DNA from 3 places in the Pseudoramibacter faecis genome. Region 3 is predicted to be linked to each of the others. Evidence: a T-box and tRNA genes for the amino acid it is inferred to sense, from the RefSeq annotation. Region 3 holds a T-box; the other regions hold tRNA genes.
The links. The T-box of region 3 lies ahead of pheS (phenylalanine--tRNA ligase subunit alpha). A T-box ahead of a tRNA ligase gene usually reads a tRNA of that ligase, here a tRNA-Phe.
Positions count from the first base shown of each region.

Region 1: it encodes a tRNA-Phe, which carries the amino acid that the T-box ahead of pheS (phenylalanine--tRNA ligase subunit alpha) is inferred to sense. The anticodon was not compared.
Region 2: it encodes a tRNA-Phe, which carries the amino acid that the T-box ahead of pheS (phenylalanine--tRNA ligase subunit alpha) is inferred to sense. The anticodon was not compared.

Region 1 covers NZ_JAYFFI010000003.1:17,699-21,272, forward strand. Annotated here, with positions in the region: gene polA (DNA polymerase I) at 1-1,322, opposite strand, end outside; tRNA gene V3C63_RS03725 (tRNA-Phe) at 1,578-1,653, opposite strand; tRNA gene V3C63_RS03730 (tRNA-Ile) at 1,659-1,735, opposite strand; tRNA gene V3C63_RS03735 (tRNA-Pro) at 1,751-1,827, opposite strand; gene V3C63_RS03740 (glutathione peroxidase) at 1,994-2,536, opposite strand; gene trxB (thioredoxin-disulfide reductase) at 2,586-3,506, opposite strand.
Region 2 covers NZ_JAYFFI010000012.1:53,834-57,407, forward strand. Annotated here, with positions in the region: gene ruvB (Holliday junction branch migration DNA helicase RuvB) at 1-205, opposite strand, end outside; gene ruvA (Holliday junction branch migration protein RuvA) at 223-837, opposite strand; tRNA gene V3C63_RS08555 (tRNA-Cys) at 926-999, opposite strand; tRNA gene V3C63_RS08560 (tRNA-Gly) at 1,008-1,082, opposite strand; tRNA gene V3C63_RS08565 (tRNA-Phe) at 1,093-1,168, opposite strand; tRNA gene V3C63_RS08570 (tRNA-Asp) at 1,170-1,246, opposite strand; tRNA gene V3C63_RS08575 (tRNA-Val) at 1,253-1,328, opposite strand; gene V3C63_RS08580 (cytidylate kinase-like family protein) at 1,538-2,137, shown strand; gene V3C63_RS08585 (class I SAM-dependent DNA methyltransferase) at 2,194-2,934, opposite strand; gene V3C63_RS08590 (M20 metallopeptidase family protein) at 2,944-3,574, opposite strand, start outside.
Region 3 covers NZ_JAYFFI010000011.1:56,949-60,522, forward strand. Annotated here, with positions in the region: gene infC (translation initiation factor IF-3) at 1-24, shown strand, start outside; gene rpmI (50S ribosomal protein L35) at 53-247, shown strand; gene rplT (50S ribosomal protein L20) at 272-625, shown strand; gene V3C63_RS08255 (TrmH family RNA methyltransferase) at 691-1,503, shown strand; T-box leader at 1,469-1,692, shown strand; gene pheS (phenylalanine--tRNA ligase subunit alpha) at 1,734-2,756, shown strand; gene pheT (phenylalanine--tRNA ligase subunit beta) at 2,770-3,574, shown strand, end outside.

The sequences.
Region 1 (3,574 bases), on a different contig from region 3:
CGTCCCTTGCCCAATAATTCTTCTTCCCCGACGATGGTTTGGTCCAGATATTTAGCCGACAGCGATTTCAAATCATAACGATTGTCTGCCGGTTCAAGCAGATAGGCCGCCACATAAGTGTCAAAATCCATTTTAACCAACTGTGCGCCTTGTGCTTCAAAAACGTGTGCGAGTGCTTTCAGGTCGTGTCCCACGATTCCCAGGGTATCGGCGTTGGGCAAATCGTTCAAAGCGCCAAGCAACTCTTCAACCAATGCCGTTTCTGGCACGTAATAGTAGCGCTCCTTTAATTCAAAGGCAGCCCAAAGCGCTTTATCCTCTTGAATAATGTGTAGCACCAATTGATCTTCCTCGGCAATTTGCGTCAGTAAAAAATAAAGATCCTTAGAACTGCCCACGGTTGAGTACGCAACGGATGCTGCATCACCTGCCGGCAGCGCCATCGACGCGGATAGTTTTCTTAATATCGATGTAAATTCAAGTTCCTTGAGTGTTTCAACCACCTGCTCGTTGAAGAGATCCCGCATCTGCATATCCGATTCGTCGATCTCGATGGGCACCTTCACATCGATTTCACCCAAAAACAAACTTAAATAGGCCGCATCTTTACCCGCTGCAACCTTTTCTTTCTGCTTGCCTTTCAATTCATCAATATGTTCATACAGCCCGCCCACGGTATGGTACTGCTTGACAAATTTAATAGCTGTTTTCTCACCGATCCCCTTAATGCCGGGAATATTGTCCGACGCATCCCCCATCAGGGCTTTTACCTGAATGAGTTCAATCGGTTCGATGCCGTATTTTTCGTGAATATAAGCCGGATTCACCTCGACAAACTGGTTGCCGCTTCGCGTGGTGGTATATAAAATATGAACCTGATCCTCCACCAACTGAAAGGAATCCCGATCCCCGGTAATAATTTTTGCCGTAACCCCTTTCCCGGCAAATTTTTTTGCCAGCGTCCCGATGATATCATCCGCTTCATAACCCGCCAGCATCACCACCGACACCTGCATTTGCTTCAATATCTCTTTAATCAGATCGAGCTGAGTCACAAGCTCTTCCGGCATTTTATCCCGCCCCGCCTTATAGGCATCATAGCGTTGATGGCGAAAAGTCGGTTGTGCCATATCGAAGGCCACTGCCAGATAATCGGGTTGCATCTCATTTTGAATTTGCTGAAGGAGTTTAACAAAGCCAAAGATCCCATTGGTTGGCACCCCTTTCGAGCTAGTCATGGTGCGAACGCCATAAAACATTCGAAATAAAATACTGTTTCCGTCAATTAATATTGCTTTTTTCGTTTGGTTTGCCATTTTCATTATTCTTTCTCTTATCCCTGCTTATTTGAACCTTTCATCGAGGCGTCGTCATTTTTGTTTGAATGTACAAATTATAACACAAGTACGGTCTTTCCTCACATGACAATTCAAAACCAGGCCTTTCGCCGCTAACCGCCGATCCCACCAATATTTTTAGCCACCATCAAGCTGGACAAGGTTTTCCCATATATTAATGCACAATAAAAAAGAACCGACACCGCTTGATGTCCGTCCTTTCAATAGGTATTCATTCCGTGGTGCCCAAAGGCGGAATCGAACCACCGACACGGGGATTTTCAGTCCCCTGCTCTACCGACTGAGCTATCTGGGCAAGGATGGTGGGCCCTCAGGGACTCGAACCCTGGACCTGCCGGTTATGAGCCGGATGCTCTAACCAACTGAGCTAAAGGCCCTCCCTGAGTATAAAATGGTCGAGGTGAGAGGATTTGAACCTCCGGCCCCCTGGTCCCAAACCAGGTGCGCTACCAAACTGCGCCACACCTCGAAACTTGACCGTATTATAATAGCACAGCCCTTTTAAGCCGTCAAGTTTTTCTCTTGATCCCCAATTTCATCCACATACATTACCTCTGACCTTGCAAACTTTATTGATATGCAAGCAAAAAGCCTCACAAAGTGAGGCTTTATAAATGTTTATGCAATTCGTCGCCCTAAATCAAAGCGGCAACGGCTTCTTCAACGTCAGCCATTTTTTGGGTTGGTTCAAAACGAGCAACCACTTTCCCGTTTCGGTTGACTAAAAATTTGGTGAAATTCCATTTGATATCTGGAGTATTTTTGTAGTTTTTGTCGATCTTTTTGAGCATCGCACTCATGGCCAATGCTTTCGGCCCTTTGCCGAAACCTTCAAAGCCTTTCTGGCGCTTAAGGAAGGTGTAAAGCGGCAATTCGTTCCCGCCGTTCACATCCGATTTTTTCATCTGCGGAAACTGGGTATTGTAATGCAGTTGGCAAAATTCGTGAATTTCTTCATCAGATTCCGGTGTCTGGCCGGCGAACTGATTGCACGGAATGTCGATGACTTCCAGCCCTTGGTCGTGGAACTTTTCGTAAATGGCTTCAATATCCTTGTATTGCGGGGTAAAGCCGCAGCCCGTCGCGGTGTTTACCACCAGCACCACCTTGCCTTCATAGTCCTTCATCGATACTTCATTGCCCTGGCCGTCTACTAATTTATAATCATAAATGCTCATTGTTGTTTTCCTTTCTTTCTATGAACAACAATTAATTTATCTCTTTGATTTACCATTCTCCGGTCGTTAAATACCGATCGATGGAAGATACCACCGATGCGCCGTCGCCGACTGCCGTCGCAACCTGACGCACCTGTTTGGTTCTGGCATCGCCTGCCACAAAAAACCCTGGTGTATTCGTCTTGCCGTCTTCGCCGGCGATGATGTATCCCCTGTCGTCCATAGCACAAATGCCTTTAAAGAGCTCTGTGTTCGGCACAATCCCGACGGCCACAAAAACGCCGTCCACCGGGAGCACCTTGTCTGCCCCGGTCTTTTTGTTGTGGACTTTTACGCCGCTTGTTTTGCCGTCATTGCCCACAACTTCTGTCGCAACCGAATCCCAGACCATTTCGACATTGTCCATCGCGAAAAGCTGCTCTTGCAGGGACTTGATCGCCCGCAGTTCATCTCGCCGATGCACCACATACACCTTGCGAGAGCCTCTTGCCAAAAAGATAGCATCTTCCACGGCAACATTACCGCCGCCGATTACCGCAACATCTTTGCCCCGATAAAAAGCGCCGTCGCAAGTCGCACAATAAGAGACACCCTTGCCGCCATAAGTATCTTCACCGGGAATCCCCAATTTGCTGTGCCCCGCGCCAGAGGTAAAGAGCACCGTTTTCGCTTCATAAACCTCTTTATCCGTGTGGACACGCTTGATATTGCCCAGATCTTCCACACGTTTCACTTCTGCGTTGACGAAACCAACACCCAATTTATCTGCGTGCTCACGCATCTTCTGGGCCAGATCGAAGCCGTTAATATCCGGCAGCCCCGGATAGTTATCGACTTCATAAGTATCGATAATCTGACCGCCGCTCATATAGTTGCGTTCAATCACGATCGTATCCATTTTTGCGCGTTCAGCATAGATACCAGCTGTCAATCCAGCCGGTCCTGAACCGATAATAATTAAGTCTTTCATATTGCCCTCCCGATCATTTCTTAATTTCAATTATATTTTACGCAATTAAAAAGCGTTTGTCAATCCTT
Region 2 (3,574 bases), on a different contig from region 3:
GGGTGGTCTTGCCCAACCCCGGCGGGCCGTAAAGCAGCACATGATCGAGGGATTCTCCCCGATTTTTCGCCGCGGCAATAAAAATCCCCATCTGCTTTTTAACTCGGCTCTGCCCGATGTATTCTTCCAGGCTGGTCGGGCGCAGGGAACTTTCGATCTCGATGTCCGGCTTGGTAAATTCAGTTGTGATGATGCGATCTTTCATGTCCGTTCCTCAATCGCTCAGCGGCTCGAGCCGGCCAAGGTCAGCGCCGCCGTAAGCAGCTCCTCGATGGTCATGCCCGGCGCCAGTGTCCGCGCCACCAGATCCGACGCCTCGGCATAGGTGTACCCTAGCCCAAGCAGCCCATTGATGCCTTCGTCGGTCAGATTGTCCGACGCCCGCAGTTTCACCGTGACACCCCCGGCCGAAACAGCCTCATCATCCACCGCGATGTCTTTATATTTGTCCTTGAGCTCTAAGATGATGCGCTCGGCGGTTTTCCTGCCGATACCCGGCGCCCGGGCGATGGCCTTGGCGTCGCCGTTTACAATATGGCGGATGAGCTCGGCCTCGGCAAATTGGGACAATAGCCCCATCGCCGCTTTGGGCCCGATGCCCGAGATACCGATCAGCGTGCCAAAAAGCCCGCGCTCTTCCTCCGTCGCAAAGCCGTAGAGGGTGACGTCGTCCTCGCGAAAGGCCGGATAAAGCAAAAGCGTCAACTTCTCATGCAGCGGCGGCAATTCGGCAATGGTCGTCAGCGACACGTGCACCCGGTAGCCGATGCCGTTGTTCTCAATCACCACGGTGTCGGCCGATTGTGCCTCCAGTTGTCCTTTGATATATTCAAACACGTCGTTCCTCCGTTTGGTTGCGCGATGGCGCAATGGTTTTAGATAGCAAAAAACGCCAAACCATGCTGGTTTAGCGTTCATTTCTTAATGGAGGTGGCACCCAGAATCGAACTGGGGATAAAGGTGTTGCAGACCTGTGCCTTACCGCTTGGCTATGCCACCGCAAGAGATGGAGCGGAAGACGAGATTTGAACTCGCGACCCTCGCCTTGGCAAGGCGATGCTCTACCACTGAGCCACTTCCGCATTCATTAAGTGGTGCCCAGAGGCGGAATCGAACCACCGACACGGGGATTTTCAGTCCCCTGCTCTACCGACTGAGCTATCTGGGCATGGCGACCAGGAAGAGACTCGAACTCTCGACCTCCAGCGTGACAGGCTGGCATTCTAACCAACTGAACTACCTGGCCTTCTGATGGTGGTCGCTACAGGGCTCGAACCTGTGACCCCCTGCTTGTAAGGCAGGTGCTCTCCCAGCTGAGCTAAGCGACCGTGCTGTCATAAAGCACAGGTATTATAATACGATAAAAGACCATTTCTGTCAATTATTTTTTTCGAAAAAATTGCTGTTTATTTTTAGCGTCTGGCACTCTTTTCTTTTAAAAAATTAAGACTACTCTTTATTTTTCCCGTTCTTAATGCAAATGTTTTCAAAACATGTTATACTTTAATTGTAAAAACTCATGAAAGGAGGCATTGTCATGGGTAAAGTAATAACGATTGGCAGAGAGTTCGGCAGCAACGGCCGTGCCATCGCTCAAAAACTTGCCAAAGTATTGAATATTGGGTTTTACGACAAGGAGATCATCCATCTCGCGGCCGAAAAGACCAATCTTTCGGAAGAAATGGTTCAAAAGGCGGATGAAAGCAAGGCCAATCCGTGGTTCTACGAAATCGCCAATTACGATATCGGCCGGGGATACATCTCTGTCGAAACGGTGAACGACGCCGCATTCCGCGCTGAATCGAAGGTTATCAAACAAATCGCTGAAGATGAAAACTGCATCATCGTTGGGCGCTGCGCCGACTATATCCTCCGGGAAAAAACGGACAGCCGGCATATCTTTATCTACGCGCCGCTGAACTTCCGCATTCAGACGGTTTGCAAACGAGATCAGCTTTCGGAGCGGGACGCCGCCAGCGTCGTGAAGAAGATGGACAAGCGCCGTCGTCAATACTACAACTACTACACCGATCGGGACTGGAACGATCTGCGTCAGTATGACATGGCCTTTGATGCTTCCATCTTCAGTGTGCAGGAGGCCGTCGATTTGCTGGCCGCCGTCTATCGTCACTTGTAAATTTTCAGAAACAAAAAACCTCGCAACCCTGTTGCGAGGTTTTTTGTTTTGTCCGATCAGCGCTTCTCAGCGACAAACTGCACCCGGTCGTTGAGGACGCCGCCGGCCAGGAACGTTCCGAAATCATAGATCTTCACATTTTTAAACGCCGGTGCCTTGAGCATTTTAAACACATCTTCCACCGGATAACTGTATTGCGCCTGGGTTTCTTCAAAACGCTCATACAAGCCGTCGTCTCGCTTCACAAAAAAGGACAGATCATAAGTCACCTTCTTCGCCTCCGCATCCGGGCGATTCTCCCAAACGCAAAACACGTTATCGAAATTGTAGACAAAGGTGTTATCCCCGATCACGTTTTTGAATTTTTCCGACGTGTTCATATCGAAGATCAGCATGCCGCCGGGCGCGAGCACCTCGCCGGCACAGATGATAAAATTTTCCACATCCTGCAGCGTCGGCAGGTAATTCACGCTGTCGCAGCAGCAAAAAACCGCGTCAAATGACTCGTCGATGCGAAAATTACTCATATCGCCCTTGAAAAAACGAATGTCCAAACCTGCGGCTCCGACCTTTTCATCCGCCACGGTGAGCATCTCCTCCGACAGATCCACCGCCGTCACATCAAAGCCCCGCTTCGCGAGCTCCAGGGTGATATTGCCGGTGCCGCAGCCGAATTCCAGCACTTTTTTGATCGGCCGCGCCGCGTTGAGGGTGATGCGAAAAAGGTAGTCGGCCCATTCGCTGTAATCAATTTCCTGCATCAGCTCGTCATAAACTTTTGAAAAATCCTCGTACACCTTGCTCTCCTATTCCTGTGTCTGATCCGCGCCGCCAAAGGATCTCGGCACACCGGCGACGATCGCCAGATCCGCCTCGAGGCCGCGCAAAAGCACTTTCTCGTCAAAGCCGAAAGCCGGGGTGTGCAGCTCAGCCGTGAAGCCTTTGGCCTCGCTGTGCGCGCCGATCCCCATGAACAGCGCCGGCAAATGCTTGCCGTAATAGGCAAAGTCCTCGGCGATCATGCGCTTTTTAAAGGGCGCAACATCACCGCCGATAAGCGGCCGCACCGCCTGATACAAGGCCGCGTCGTTGACCACCGGCGGATACATATCGATGAACTTCACATCAATTGTCACGCCGTTCGCCGTCCCGATGCCCGCAGCGATCTCACGGATGCGCCGCTGGATGGTTTGATGCACCCCTTCACCAAAGGAGCGCATCGTGCCCGTCAGCGCCACGTGATCCGCGACGATGTTCATCCGGGTGCCGCCGTCGATGGTGCCCAGATGCACCACGGCCGCGTCCTTGGGATCGAGGCTGCGGGAGGCAATGGTCTGAATGGCGAGCACCAGCTGCGCCGCCGCAACAAGGGCATCCTGTCCCCGATCAGGATGAGCTGCGTGGCTGGCCGTGCCGCGCACATCCAGATAAATTTCC
Region 3 (3,574 bases):
AAAAAACAAGGAAAAGAAGAATAAAAGTTACGCAAGTATAGGAGGAAGAATTATGCCAAAGATGAAATCACATCGTGGGTCTGCGAAACGTTTTAAAATTAAGAAATCCGGTGTTATCAAACGAGCAAAGGCCTATAAAAGTCACATTTTAAACAAGAAAACTCAAAAGCGGAAAAGAAAGCTGAGAAAGGCCGGTTATTTGGTCCCCAGCAATGCTAAAAATATTCGCAAAATGTTGTTAAAATAACCGTGGAAACAAGGAGGAAATAAAATGGCTCGAATTAAAAAAGGGGTTAATGCCCATAAAAAACATAAAAAGATTTTGAAGCTTGCAAAGGGTTATTACGGTGCAAAGAGCAAATTATATCGCCCGGCTAACGAAGCGGTTATGCGGGCGCTGCGTTCTGCTTACAGCGGCCGTAAACAGAAGAAACGGGATTATCGCAAACTTTGGATCACCAGAATCAATGCGGCTGCACATTTGAATGATCTGAACTACAGCAAGATGATGCATGGTCTGAAGGTTGCCAATGTGGCCATTGACCGCAAGATTCTGGCTGACCTGGCGATGAATGACGCCGCTGCATTTAGCAAATTGGCTGAAGTCGCGAAAGAAAATCTCTAAATGTGTCAGACACCCCGGGAATTTAATCTTTTACCGGGCTCTGATCTGTTTTTGAAACACAGTTTATGCAAAAGTTTCCAGACATTATCTCGTCAAAACAAAATCCGCTGATTAAGGAAATTAAGGCTCTATCTCGGCGGAAAAACAGAGATTTGAGCGGCCGCTACTTTTTTGAAGGGTGGAAACTGGCCCAAGAGGCAATAGCGGCTCAAATTCCCATTGACCATATTTTGGTCAGTCAAAGCTGGCTTCAGAAGAACGTTGCATTAACGGCTGCGTCCTCGCTTGAACACACGATTGTTGCAGATGCTGTGATGACCCATTTGTCATCTCAGATGCATCCGGAAGGCATTTTGTGTGTTGCCAGAAAAAGGGAAGCAAAAGAGGGATCCTATCACAAATATATCCTGTTGGACGGGATGTCCGATCCCGGAAATATGGGAGCCATCATTCGAACCGCAGATGCCGCCGGCTTTGACATCGTTGTTTGTTTAGATAATTGTGTGGATATTTATAATGAAAAAACGTTGCGCGCGTCAATGGGATCTTGCTTTCATTTGCCGATAAAGATGGATCGGTCGGCAGAAATTGTTATTGACGAATTAAAAGAAAACAAGATTCCGATCATCGGCGCTTCGCTTCAGGGAAAAACATCTCTGAAGCCGCCACAGGCAAGCGAAGGTTTATCTAAATTCGCATTGATTTTGGGCAGTGAATCCCACGGGATTCGCCCTGAAATAGAGGCACGATGCGATTCTCTTTGGAAACTGCCCATCTTAGGGAAAGCTGAGTCTTTGAACGTTGCCGTTGCTGCAGGCATTATGATGTATGCTTGTCAATCATATTTTTGCGATGAAGAAGTTTGTACCGCAAATTAAAGGTTCTTAAGAGAAAATACCAGTTGCTGAGAGGTATTTGAACGCTTTGCGAGAAGTTTCGCTTCTGAGCATTTCGGCTGAAACCGAGTAGGCTGAAACGTACGACCTGCGTTATGTGTTTGAGTGATTCGGCATGAATAATTTTTTGCCGGGTAAGCAAGGTGGTACCGCGGAATTTTCGTCCTTATATTTTAAATATAAGGATTTTTTTATTTGAAAGGAGTTACGCCGTGAAAGATCAATTAAATCAAATAAAGAAGATGTTTCAAGATGAAATGGCCAAAGTCAAGGATATGAAAGAATTGGACAATGTTCGCGTTCAATTTCTGGGGAAAAAGGGGGCGATGACCCAATTCATGAAAGGGATGGGAAAGCTCTCGAAAGAAGAACGCCCCGTCATTGGCAAACTGGCCAATGAGGTTCGTCAGGAAATTCAAAACGGACTCAATAGTTTTAAACACGAAATGGAAACCAAAGCTCTGGAGGCCCGTCTGACAAAAGAACGCATCGATGTGACCCTCCCCGGGAAGGCGCCGGCAATCGGCGGCCATCATCCTTTGGATATCGTTACCGGCGAATTGGAAAATATATTTCTGGGAATGGGATTTTCGATTGTCGAAGGGCCGGAAATTGAATGGGTTAAGTATAACTTTGACGATTTGAACATGCCTTTGGATCATTCGTCGCGAGACAAACAGGAATCTTTTTATTATCGGGAAAATATGGTATTAAGAACGCAGACGTCGCCGGTTCAGGTTCGGACCATGCTCGAACAAAAGCCGCCGTTACGCATTGTCTCCCCCGGGCGCGTGTATCGCTCCGACGAAATCGATGCCACCCATTCACCGGTCTTCCACCAAATGGAGGGGCTTGTGATCGATAAGGGGATTACCATGTCCGATCTGAAGGGAACGATGGATCTTTTTGCCAAGCAGTTATTTGGCAACAAAACAAAAACCAAATTTCGTCCCCATCAGTTCTATTTCACAGAACCTTCGGCTGAAATGGACGTGACCTGTTTCAGATGCGGCGGTGAAGGCTGTTCCGTTTGCGATGATTCCGGCTGGGTCGAACTTTTGGGATGCGGGATGGTGCATCCCAACGTGCTCAAGGCCTGCGGCATCGATCCGGAAGTTTATTCGGGCTTTGCCTTTGGCCTCGGTCTCGACCGCATCGCGTTGACCAAATACGGCATTACAGATTTGCGGATTTTATTTGAAAATGATATCCGTTTCTTAGAACAATTTAAATAATCGGAGGGAAAACATGCTTGTATCTTTAAATTGGTTAAAAGAATATGTCAACGTTAATCAGGATGTTAAGACCTTTGGCGATGTGCTGACCATGTCCGGCACGAAGGTCGAAACGATTCAGCCGGTTAATCCCAATGTTCAAGGCATTTTAACCGGCAAAATCACGAAAATTACCAAGCATCCCAACGCGGATAAATTGCAGATTTGCGATGTCGATTTTGGCGATAAAATACTCCCGATTATTACCAGTGCCAAAAATGTTTTTGTGGGCGCCGTGGTCCCTGTTGCCGTGGCCGGATCCGTTATCGCCGACGGCACAAAAATGAAGCCGACCTCATTCCGCGGGATTGAATCGCCGGGAATGATGTGCTCGGGAGAAGAGATGGGACTGGATACCGGTCTATTTAGCCAGGAAATCATGAACGGCATTTATATTCTACCTGAAGATACGGAACTGGGGCAGGAAGTTCGAGATCTTTTTTGGGTCAACGACCAAATCATCGATGTGGAATTAACGGCCAACCGTAGCGATTGCCAATCGATTTATGGGATTGCTCGGGAAGCCGCGGCGGCCCTGGACGAACCCATTGAGCCGATCACACTTTATCAGGAGTCACAGAGTGTTCAGGATTTGCTGCCGATTGAAAATTTCCTGAAGGTCTCTGTCGAAAGCGATCTGTGCGCTCGTTACACCGCGCGGATGTTTAAAGTCAACAAAATTGGCCCTTCCCCCATCTGGATGCAGCGCAAATTGCTGAACAGCGGCGTTCGGCCGATTAATAATATTGTGGATGTGACCAATTATGTGATGCTGGAAG